DNA from 2 places in the Pinisolibacter sp. DMC100 genome. Region 1 is predicted to be linked to the other one. Evidence: predicted binding sites of a transcription regulator. Region 1 holds the regulator's gene; the other holds the start of a gene.
The links. Region 1 encodes PhoB, which activates phosphate uptake and scavenging genes when phosphate is short. Its sites were predicted from a motif close to TGTCATNNANCTGTCAT; they were not measured.

Region 1 (5,702 bases):
GCGGTTGCGGGCGATCACCATGATGCGCTCGTGGATCGTCTCGTCGTCGAGGGCGATCGGATGGACGGCGATGGCGATGTCGACCTCCGGCATGGCACGGGCGACCGCCGCCTTGACCTCGGCCTTGATCGCCGCCGTCTCGTCGAGCGAGCGGATGCGGGCGACCGCGACGTCGAGATCGACGAAGATCGTGGCGCCCGACGGCCGCGCCCGGATCCGCTCGATCGCCACGACGCCGGCGACCCCTTCGGCGATCGTGCGGATGCCTTCGGCGACGCCGTGGGGGGCGGCGTCCATCAGCGAGTCGATGGTGCGCCGGCCGAGCCGCCAGCCGGCGAGGCAGACGAAGGCGGAGACGCCGATCGCCGCCAGCGCGTCGCCGAGCGGCCAGCCCGCCCAGACGAAGCCGAGGCCGACGAGCACGACCGCCGAGCTCCACATGTCGGAGGAGAAGTGCAGCGCATCGGCCTCGAGCGCCGGGCTGCCCGTCTCGCGCGCCACCTTCAGCAGGTGACGGGCGCGGAAGAAGTCGACGACGATCGACACCACCACGACGCCGACCGCGACGAGGCTCGCCTCCGGCTCGCCGCCGTGGCCGAGGATGCGCTGCACCGCCTCCCAGGCGATCCAGCCGGAGGCGACGAAGAGGAGCCCGGTCTCGGCCAGCGCCGCGACGCTCTCGATCTTGGCGTGGCCGTAGTGGTGCATCTCGTCGGCGGGCTCGTCGGCGATGCGCACCGCGAACCAGGTCATCACCGTGGCCCCGACGTCGAGCAGGCCGTGGATCGCCTCCGACAGGAGACCGAGCGAGCCGGTCATGACCGCCACGATCGCCTTGGCGATCGTCAGGCCCGTCGAAGCGACGATGGAGCCGAGCGCGGCGGCTTCCTTCTGCTCGCCGTGCGAGACATTCTCATTTGCAGTCATGGACTTGGCTCCGATCGCCGGGACGTGCGGCATCCCTAGGTCGTGCGGTCCGGAGGGGCAAGCGCCTTGCCGACACCGGCGGTGACGACCTTCGTCGGTGTGGGCCTGAGGCCACACCCCGGTCGGCGAGCGCACGGCCGGCGCGATTTCGGGTGGACGTGGCTCCGGACGCGGTCTATCCGCTGGACGTGGTTCCGCCGCATCGCGGCATCATGGTGATCCGCCGTTCGTCCGCGTCGCTGGACCCGGCCCGTCTCGACGACACTCCGACCCCGAAAGGACGGCCCATGGGCGCCGATCGTTTCCTGCGCGTCTTCTCCCGCACCACCCTCGTCGGCGCCCTCGTGGCGGCGTTCGTCGGCGGCACCGTGGGTCGGGCCGGCGCCGAGGAAGGGGGCGAGGAGACGCTGAAGACGCTCTATCGCATCGCCATCTCGGCCGAGATGTGCGGCTTCCCGATGGGCCAGCGCGAGGCGACCAACCTCGGCAAGGCGATGAACCGGGCGCTGGCCGAGACCAACCTCTCGCCCGACGCCGCCGACGCGCTCTACCGCGACGTCGACGCCGCGCTCGAGGCCGAAGGCTTCGAGAAGATCTGCGCCGGCGACGGTGCGCGCAACTACCGCGCCCTTCTCGCCGCCAACATCCGTTGATCGATCGCGCCTTTCGCGCGTATCCTCGTCGACCTTCGCAAATCCGTCGTGTGGAATCGCCATTCTCGCGGCTCGACCGTCGGTCGCGCGACGCGACGGTTGCGTTTCGTCCGTGACGGTGGCAACCGATCGGGACAGGCGCGAGAGGCGCGCGCTGGCGAGGGTTCCATGAGCATCGACGATCGGCGGGAAACGGCATCGTCCGGCATCCTCCTCTCCGGAGACACGGCGGTCGGACCACTGGTCCGGGCGGTGATCGATGCCGTCGACGAACCCTGCATCGTGGTCGACGGCACTCACGAGGTGCGCTGGTTCAACCGTGACGCGGCGCTGCGCTTCCCCGCCCTGTCGGAGGGCTTCCCGCTGTCCTTCGGCGTGCGCGTCACCCAGCTCTACGACGCCGTCGACACCGCCCGCGACCGGCTGGCGGCCGAGATCGTCGAATGGCACGACAAGGTGCCGACCGAACGCTGGTCGCGCGCCCACGTGGCGCCGCTGATCGTGCCCGGCATCGCGCCCTTCCTCATGATCCGCATCGAGGACCTGACCGAGACGCGCCGGATGGAGCGCATGCGCGCCGACTTCGTCGCCAACGCCAGCCACGAACTGCGCACGCCGCTCGCCGCCCTCTCCGGCTTCATCGAGACGCTGCAGGGTCCGGCGCGCGAGGACGGCGCCGCCCGCGCGCGCTTCCTCGGCGTCATGGCCGAACAGGCGGGGCGGATGAAGCGGCTGATCGACGACCTCCTGTCGCTGTCGCGCATCGAGATGAAGGCGCATCTGCGCCCCGAGGCCGAGGTCGACCTCTGCGAGGTGCTCGCCCGCGTCCTCGACCTCGCCCGCCCGGCCGCCGGCACCGAGGGCGTCACCCTGGCGCTCGAGGGCTGCGACACCGCCCGCGCGGTGCGCGGCGATCGCGAGGAACTGGTCCAGGTCTTCACCAATCTGGTCGAGAACGCCGTCAAGTACGGCGGCGCCGGCGGCTCGGTCGAGGTGACGGTGCGGACCGAGGGCGATCTGGTGCTGGCGACCGTGCGCGACCACGGCGACGGTATCGACCCGGTCCACCTGCCGCGCCTGACCGAGCGCTTCTACCGCGGCCATTCCGACGGCGCCGGTTCGCGCCGCGGCACCGGCCTCGGCCTCGCCATCGTCAAGCACATCGTCACCCGCCACGGCGGGCGGCTCGACATCTGGAGTCGGCGCGGCGAGGGCTCCGCCTTCACCGTCGCGCTCGACCGCTGGAAGTCGTGAAGCGCTAAGAAATCAACAATTTGGAGCGTCATCAAACTGACGTCTCCGCGTCATAGAAACGGGGCGACCCGGGCCGGTTCCGCCGGACGGTTCGCGCCAGTGGAACGAGGTTCGCTCGATGACCAACCATACCGTCGTCGCCTACGATCAGGAACTGAAGGAACTCGCCGGCCGCATCGCGGAGATGGGCGGGCTCGCCGAAGGTCTCGTGACCGACGCCGTCACCGCGCTCGTTCGCGGCGACACGACGCTGGCGCAGAAGGTGGTCGCCACCGACGCCCGGCTCGACCGCCTCCAGCACATCGTCGAGGAGCAGGCGATCGTCATCATCGCCAAGCGCCAGCCGATGGCGCTCGATCTGCGTCACATCTTCGTCGCCATGCGTCTCGCCGGCGACCTCGAGCGGGTCGGCGACCTCGCCAAGTCGATCGCCAAGCGCGTCATCGCCATGAACGGCGGTGTCCGTCTGAAGAGCGTGCTGATCGGCGTCGAACACCTCGCCGAGATCGCGCTCGAGCAGCTCAAGGCCGTGCTCGACGCCTATGCCGCGCAGGACTCCGAAGCCGCGATCGTCGTGCGCGATCGCGACGAGCAGATCGATGCGCTCTATACGTCGCTGTTCCGCGAGCTCCTCACCTACATGATGGAAGACCCGCGCAACATCACCTTCTGCACCCACCTGCTGTTCTGTGCCAAGAACATCGAGCGCATCGGCGATCATGCCACCAACGTCGCCGAACAGGTCCACTATCTGGTGACCGGCGAGCAGGTGATCGGCGAGCGTCCGAAGGGCAACGACGCCGAGCAGATGAAGTTCGAGGCCGGCGTCTGAGCCGGCCCGAGGAACGAGGGACGACATGGCCCGCGTGTTGATCGTCGAGGACGAGGAGGCCCTCGGTCTCCTCCTGCGCTACAATCTCGAGAGCGAGGGATACGACGTCGAAGTCGTCGCCCGAGGCGACGAGGCCGATACGCGCCTGAGGGAGAGCGTTCCCGATCTCCTCATCCTCGACTGGATGTTGCCGGGGCTCTCCGGCATCGAACTGTGCCGCCGCCTGCGCGCCCGCTCCGAGACCGAACGCCTGCCGATCATCATGTTGACGGCACGCGGCGAGGAGAGCGAGCGCATCCGCGGCCTCTCCACCGGCGCCGACGACTACGTGGTGAAGCCCTTCTCCACCGCCGAGCTGATGGCCCGCGTCCGCGCCATGCTGCGTCGGACCCGGCCGGAGCTGGTCTCCACCCTGCTGCGTTCCGGCGACCTCGAGCTCGATCGCGAGACCAAGCGCTGCCGCCGCGCCGGCCGCGAGATCCATCTCGGACCGACCGAATTCCGCCTGCTCGAGTTCCTGATGCAGTCGCCCGGCCGCGTCTTCACCCGCGAGCAGCTGCTCGACGGCGTCTGGGGCATGGACGTCTATGTCGACGAACGCACCGTCGACGTCCACGTCGGCCGCCTGCGCAAGGCGGTCAACCGCCCGCGCGAACGCGACCCGATCCGCACCGTGCGCGGCTCCGGCTATTCCTTCGACGAACGCTTCGGCGCGATGGCCTGAGGCCGTCGCGACCGGCGCGCGATCGCCGCGCCGTTCCGACATCCCGAAATGCAGAGAGCCCGACGATCGCTCGCCGGGCTCTCTGCGTTTCTCGGGCCTCTCGCCTCAGGCGCGACGGCGGTCGCGGCGGCGGTCGGCGACCGGCTGATAGGCCAGCCGCGCGTGATAGGCGCAATAGGGGATGCCGACGTCGGAGCGACGGGCGCAGAAGTGGAAGTCGGACGCCGACGGATCGCCCATCGGCCACTTGCAGGTCTGCTCGTTGATCTGCAGCACCGAGGCGTTGGGGATCAGCGGCTCGTCGGAGAGCGACACCAGCTGCGGCGCCGGCTGGGCGTGACGGCGTTCCTCCGGCCGGGTCTCGGCCTTGAGCGCGGTGGCGCCGACGCTGACCGGGCCGCCTTCCGAGCGCCCGGTCGAGGTCGCGGGACGGGTGACCGGCTTCTTCGGGCGGCTGGCGGAGGGCTGAGGCGCCTTGGCCCGGCCCGACAGGCCGAGCCGATGGACCTTGCCGATCACCGCGTTGCGGGTGACGCCGCCGAGTTCGCCGGCAATCTGGCTGGCGCTCAGTCCGTCGCCCCAGAGCTTCTTGAGAAGCTCGACCCGCTCGTCGGTCCAGGAGATCATCGCTACCCTCGCAGTCGTGGCCGGCGATCGAACCTTCCGAATCCCTTCTCGTCCGGAGGAATCCCTCCGGGGCCGCCTCGTTTCCGAGGCGTCGACGCAAGACGAGAGGTATGGGATCGGACGATCCGTCGCACGAGATGTCGTGTTTAACAAGTCGTAAACTACACTAGCCGTAGACTCGCGAGCAAGGCGGCGAGGAATCGTTTCGGTGGATGAACGATGTCTTTTCCCCAGCGTTGAGTCCGATCTGCAACAGGGGATGACACGTACCGCCGAGATCGCGCGCTTCGCGCGACGGTTGCGATCCGTGGACTTGCGTATGTCGTCGCCGATGGTCTGCCGCGACCGCGGTTTTCGGCCGGCGACGTTGACAATTCGACCCTTCCGCCCCCATTATCCGCGCGCTCGACGAAAGGTGCCCCAAAGGCACTTCGATCGTCGTCGCGGGTGCCGCCCGGAGGGCGGCATCGTTCGTTTTGGGGGCCCGTCGCGAACGTCCGCCCCTGCCTGCAGGAACCCGGGGGCGTCCGCCTTCTCCGCGCTCGAAACGCGGCCGGCGGCGTCCGGAGACGAGAGAATGACCGAAACCGCGCTCTATTCGACTTTCGCCCGCGTCGACCTCGAGTTCGTCCGCGGCCGTGGGGTCTGGCTCGAGACGGCTTCGGGCGAACGATGGCTCGACATG
Region 2 (5,702 bases), on a different contig from region 1:
TGGTGAACTCGTTCTTCAGCTCGTCGATCAGCTCTTCGATGCGCGCCGTCGAGATCGGGTCGAGGGCCGAGGTCGGCTCGTCGAGCAGGACGACCTCGGGCTTCACCGCGATGGTGCGGGCGATGCAGAGGCGCTGCTGCTGACCACCGGAGAGGCCGGTCGCCGGCGTGTCGAGCCGGTCCTTGACCTCGTTCCAGATGGCGGCCTTCGACAGCGACCATTCGATCCGCTCCTCGAGATCGGCCCGGCCGATGTTCTCGTTGAGGCGGATGCCGAAGGCGATGTTGTCGCGGATCGACATCGGGAAGGGCGTCGGCTTCTGGAACACCATGCCGACCCGATTGCGCAGACGCACCGCCTGGACCTCGGGGGCGAGCACGTTCTCGCCGTCGAGCATCACCCGGCCGGTGGCGCGCTGGCCCGGATAGAGGTCGTACATGCGGTTCAGCACGCGCAGCAGCGTGGACTTGCCGCAACCCGACGGCCCGATCATGGCGGTGACCCTGCGCTCGGGCACCTTCATGTCGATGCCGTGCAGTGCACGGTTGTCGCCGTAGAAGAACTCGAGGTTCTCGATCGAGATCTTGGGTTCTCCCGCGGAGGCGGGGACGGAATCGCGCAGCGCTTCGGACATGGGGGTCACTTCGATGTTCACGGGGAAGCCTTTCCGCGAGGAGCCAGCACGACCCGGGACAGGACGTTGAGGAAGAGGACGCCGATCGTGATCATCAGCGCGCCGGCCCAGGCGAGTGCCACCCATTCGTCGAAGGGGCTACCGGCATACTGATAGATCGTCACGGGCAGGCTGGCCATGGGCTGGGTCATGTCGAAGGACCAGCCGAGGTTGCCGAGCGAGGTGAAGAGCAGCGGCGCCGTCTCGCCGGCGGCACGCGCCACGGCGAGCAGGATACCGGTGGCGATGCCCGGTCGCGCCGCCCGCCACAGGACGGAGGTGACGACCTGGGCCCGCGTGGCACCCAGCGCGAAGGCGGCCTCGCGCAGGGAACCGGGAACCAGCCGCAGCATGTCTTCGGTCGAACGCACCACCACCGGCAGGATCAGCACGGCGAGGGCGATCGACCCGGCGATGCCGGAGAAGCCGCCGAAGGGCTGGACCAGCAGCTGGTAGACGAAGAGGCCGACCAGGATCGACGGCGCCGAAAGGAGCACGTCGTTGACGAAGCGGACGGCGTCGGCGAAGCGGCCGCGGCCGAGTTCGGCGAGCCAGGTGCCGGCGAGCAGCCCGATCGGTGCGGCCAGCGCCAGACCGATCGCCACCTGGACGATCGAGCCGACGATCGCGTTGGCGAGGCCGCCGCCGCGACCCGGCGGCATGGTCGGCATGGTGAAGACCGAGAACGACAGGGCCGTGGCGCCACGATAGAAGAGCGTCCACAGGATCCAGGCGAGCAGCACGATCGCCAGGACGGCGAGGCCGGTGGCGACGACACGCCAGAACTGGTCGACGACGAGACGGCGTTCGAGGCGGGTCATGTTCAGCCCTCCATGCGCGAGCCGACGAGCCAACGCGCGAGCGCCAGCACGACGAAGGAGATGACGAAGAGCGCGAGGCCGAGCTCGAGCAGCGCATGGAGCTTCATCGAGCCGGGGCCGGCCTCGGGGAATTCGTTGGCGATGGTCGAGGCGATCGAGGCGCCCGGCGCATAGAGCGAGGCCTTGATGCGGTTGGCGTTGCCGATGACGAAGGTCACCGCCATGGTCTCGCCGAGTGCGCGTCCGAGGCCGAGCATGACGGCGCCGACCAGCGCCGAGCGGCCGTAGGGGACGGTCACCGCGCGGAACACTTCCGTCGTGGTGGCGCCGACGCCGTAGGCGGCCTCCTTCAGCACCGGCGGCACCGAGCCGAAGATCTCGACGAACATCGCGGTGATGAAGGGCATGATCATCAGGGCGAGGATCAGGCCGGCGGTCAGAACGCCGGTGCCCGCCGGGGCGCCGGAGAAGAGCTGGCCGACGAAGGGCAGGGGGCCGAGGACCGCGGTCAGCACCGGCTGCACCCAGGCCGACATCAGCGGCGCCACGACGAAGAAGCCCCACATGCCGTAGATGATCGACGGCACGGCGGCGAGAAGCTGGATCGCCGTGCCGATCGGCCGGCGCAGGCTCAGCGGCGCGACTTCCGTCAGGAACAGCGCGATGCCGAGCGAAGCGGGAAAGGCGAGCACCATCGCGATCACCGAGGTGATCAGCGTGCCCCACAGCATGACGCCCGCGCCGTATTGTTCGGTCACGGGGTTCCATTCGGTGGAGACGAAGAAGCCGAGGCCGAAGGCCTTCAGTGCCGGGAAGCCACCGTGGAACAGGAGCACGACGATGGCGCCGAGCAGCACCAGGACGAGCGTCGCCGCGCCCGTCAGGGCCCAGTGAAAGAGGCGATCCTTCACGAGCTTGGAATGGCGGGCCTGGACCGCCTGCAGCGGCGGGATGAGATCGGTCGAAGCCGGGTCGGGGCTGAGCGCGGTCAAGGGCTTGTCTCGCGTGGATCCGGGAAGACCCCTCCGCGGGCGAGCCGCGGAGGGGTGGTCGGTTCGGGGAAGATCACTTCCAGATCGGCGCGCCCGAAGCGTCCTTGACCTCGGCGGTCCAGGCCTTGCGGATGCGGTCCTTCACCGCGCCGGGAAGCGCGATGTAGTGCAGCTTCTCGGCCGCGGCGTCGCCCGACTTGAAGGCCCAGTCGAAGAACTTCATGACCTCGGCCGACTGCGCGGCATCCTTCGGGTCCTTCGGCAGAAGGATGAAGGTGGCCGAGACGATCGGCCAGGCGGTGTCGCCGGCGGTGTCGATCATCGAGGCGTCGAAGTTCTTCGCCTTGTCCCAGTCGGCGGCCGCAGCGGCGGCCTGGAAGGCCGGAACGGTCGGCTTGACGAACTTGCCGGCCTTGTTCTGGAGCTGGGTGGTGGTCAGAGCGTTGGCCGAGGCATAGACGTACTCGACGTAGCCGATCGAGCCCTTGGCGTTCTTGACCGAACCGGCGACGCCGTCGTTGCCCTTGGCGCCGTTGCCGGCTTCCCACTTGACCGAGGTGGCCGAGCCGACCTTGCCCTTCCACTCGTCCGAGACGGCGTTGAGGTAGGCGGTGAAGACGAAGGTCGTGCCCGAGCCGTCCGAACGGTAGACCGGCAGGATGGCGAGGTCGGGCAGCTTGACGTCCGGGTTCAGCTTGGCGATCGCCGGGTCGTTCCACTTGGTGATCTTGCCGAGATAGATGTCGGCGACGACCGGGCCCGAGAGCTTGAGCTGGTCGGCGGCGATGCCGTCGAGGTTGACGATCACGACGACCGAGCCGACCACGGTCGGGAACTGCAGCAGCTTGCCGCTCTCGAGCTTCTCCGGAGCCATCGGGGCGTCGGAGGCACCGAAGTCGACGGTGCGGTTGAGGATCTGGGTCTGGCCACCGCCCGAACCGATCGCCTGATAGTTGAGGGCCGAACCGGCGGCGGCCTTGTAGTCGGCACCCCAGGCGCCGTAGACCGGCGCCGGGAAGGTCGCGCCGGCACCGGTGAAGTCGCCGGCGAGAACCGGCGCGGTGAAGATGCCGAGCATGGTGACGGCAGCGAGCGTCGCGCGCACCGAGTGGACGGCCTTGTTCATGACGGAAATCTCTCCTTGTTCGCCGGGTCGATCCCGGAACGTCCCGACCATGCAACACGGTCGATGACAGTTTGATGTCGAACGAACGGCGGAGAATTTCAGAAACAGAACAAGGGATTGGAACGGAAGCGGCGGCGCCGGCCGCGGCCTTTCGTGGCAATTCGTCACGAAGGCCCGATCAGGCGGGAAGGGCGCGCATCACCGCTCCCGCGCAGATCGCCGTCATGATCGCCGGCAGCGCCCAGGACATCTGTCGCCTGACCTCGAGGCAGGGTCGATGCAGTCTCGATCTGGGCTTGCCGCAGGGCACGCCGAGCATGCTGTCGAAGAGCAGCACCGTGACCAGATAGACGTAACCCATCGAGATGATCTGGGCGATCGGCGTGTTGAGCGAGATCGAGCCGGGGAAGCTCGACTCGAAGGTGAAGCTGATGGCGGCGAGCGCCAGCAGCGCCGAGAAGATCAGCCCGCCCTTGTCGGTCGCCCCGAGGCCGGGCGCCCACAGCACGTAGATCGAGACGGCGAGCACCGCGGCGATCGGGATGAAGATGCGCAGGATGTAGCGCTCCGACAGTCGCTCCACCTCGAGCGCCGCCTCGAGCCGGGAATAGCTGCGGGCGTTCCAGCCGGCCGCCTCGGCATTGGTGAAGTCGAGGCGCAGCGGCTGCCAGTCGGTGACGGAGAGCCGCTCGGCGACCTTGGAGAAGCCGCGATCGGCGTCGGTCGCCACCAGCAGCACGTCCTGCTTGGCATGGCGCGGCGCCGAGAAGGAGAGGGCGATCTTCTGATGGTCGAAGGGGAAGGCCGTCATGTCGGTGGCGACGCGGAAGTCGGCCTCGTAGCGCTCGACCACGACGACCGAGCCGTCGGCATGGGTGGAGGCGGCGACCGTGCGGCCGTCGACGTCGCCGATCTGGTTGTCGACGACGACGCCGGGCGTCCAGATGCCTTCGAGGTACTTGTCGGCTTCCGAGCCGACGCGGTCGACCCGCGGCGTGCCGGCTTCGACGGCGTCGAAGCCGACGCGTGGATCGCGCCAGCGCTGGGTCACCTCGACCCACAGCCGCGCCTTGCCGGCGACTTCCTTGATCTCGGTGACGTCGAGGATGCGCAGCGCGATGCGCACCCGCACGGGCAGTTCGACCCCCTGTGGCAGACCGGTCTCGGCGTGTGCCGACGGAAGTGCGGCGAGCGCTGCGAAGAGGACGGCGGCGAGAGCCGCGACGAGCCGGATCATTTCGCCTCCTCGTCGCGAGCAGGCGACGCGATCACGCCGAAGGCGAGGATCGAGAAGAAGACGAAGGCGAGGATGCCGCCGACGGTCGCCAGCACGCCGAGATCGGAGCGCAGCCGGCGATCCTGCACCGCCTGTTCGGGGAAGGTGGCGAGCGCCACGACGTTGCCGACGAGGCGGCCGGAATAGTCGACCAGCGGCTGGCGCAACACTGCGCCGCCGGTACCGTCGATGTCGAGGTCGCCGACTTCGGTCTCCCGCGCGATCGAGAGTCGTCCGGCCCGCAGCTGGGCGGAGAATCGGGCGAGATCGGTCGAGGACGACAGGACGAGGTCGCCGCCGTTGTCGGCGGATGCCGGCAGACCGGCGAGCGAGCGCGACAGGACCACCGCCAGATCGGCATTGGTGACGGTCTTGATCTGCTCGAGGATCGGCTGCAGGTCGAGGCCGACCTCCATCGTGCCGGCGAGCGCATCACCATGGCGGATCACCGAGATGCCGCGCACGCCGACGATGCCGGTGACGCCGATCTCGACGCCGACCTGACCGCGGCCGGTCTTGTTGGCGGCGAGCACCATCGGACGCAGCCGCGAGATGTCGTCGTCGTGGCTCTCCGGCTTGTGGACGCGCAGGAGGTAGCGCAGGTCGGCCGAATGGAAGCCGAAGACGGTGACGCCCGCCTGTTCCTTCAAGTAGGTCCAGGTCGAGGCCGACAGCGCGGCGAGCGCCGGGCGATCGTTGGCGGCGAGCGGTGCCGGTACGTCGGAGCGCCGCGCCATCGCCTCCGCCTGGGCCTGGGCGAAGCGGCCGGCCTGATCGATCGCCGAGGTCACCGCCTGGCCGACCGCCCGCATCC

Region 2: the regulator PhoB is predicted to act here: its motif matches at 3,676-3,692, upstream of pstS (phosphate ABC transporter substrate-binding protein PstS).

Annotation. Positions count from the first base shown of each region.
Region 1 covers NZ_JBQUZT010000001.1:1,121,364-1,127,065, forward strand. Annotated here, with positions in the region: gene ACT541_RS05135 (cation diffusion facilitator family transporter) at 1-927, opposite strand, end outside; gene ACT541_RS05140 (hypothetical protein) at 1,215-1,580, shown strand; gene ACT541_RS05145 (ATP-binding protein) at 1,749-2,834, shown strand; gene phoU (phosphate signaling complex protein PhoU) at 2,953-3,666, shown strand; gene phoB (phosphate regulon transcriptional regulator PhoB) at 3,692-4,390, shown strand; gene ACT541_RS05160 (GcrA family cell cycle regulator) at 4,496-5,014, opposite strand; gene ACT541_RS05165 (acetylornithine transaminase) at 5,595-5,702, shown strand, end outside.
Region 2 covers NZ_JBQUZT010000002.1:634,990-640,691, reverse strand. Annotated here, with positions in the region: gene pstB (phosphate ABC transporter ATP-binding protein PstB) at 1-634, opposite strand, end outside; gene pstA (phosphate ABC transporter permease PstA) at 652-1,494, opposite strand; gene pstC (phosphate ABC transporter permease subunit PstC) at 1,497-2,486, opposite strand; gene pstS (phosphate ABC transporter substrate-binding protein PstS) at 2,560-3,612, opposite strand; gene ACT541_RS11790 (ligand-gated ion channel) at 3,791-4,849, opposite strand; gene ACT541_RS11785 (cache domain-containing protein) at 4,846-5,702, opposite strand, start outside.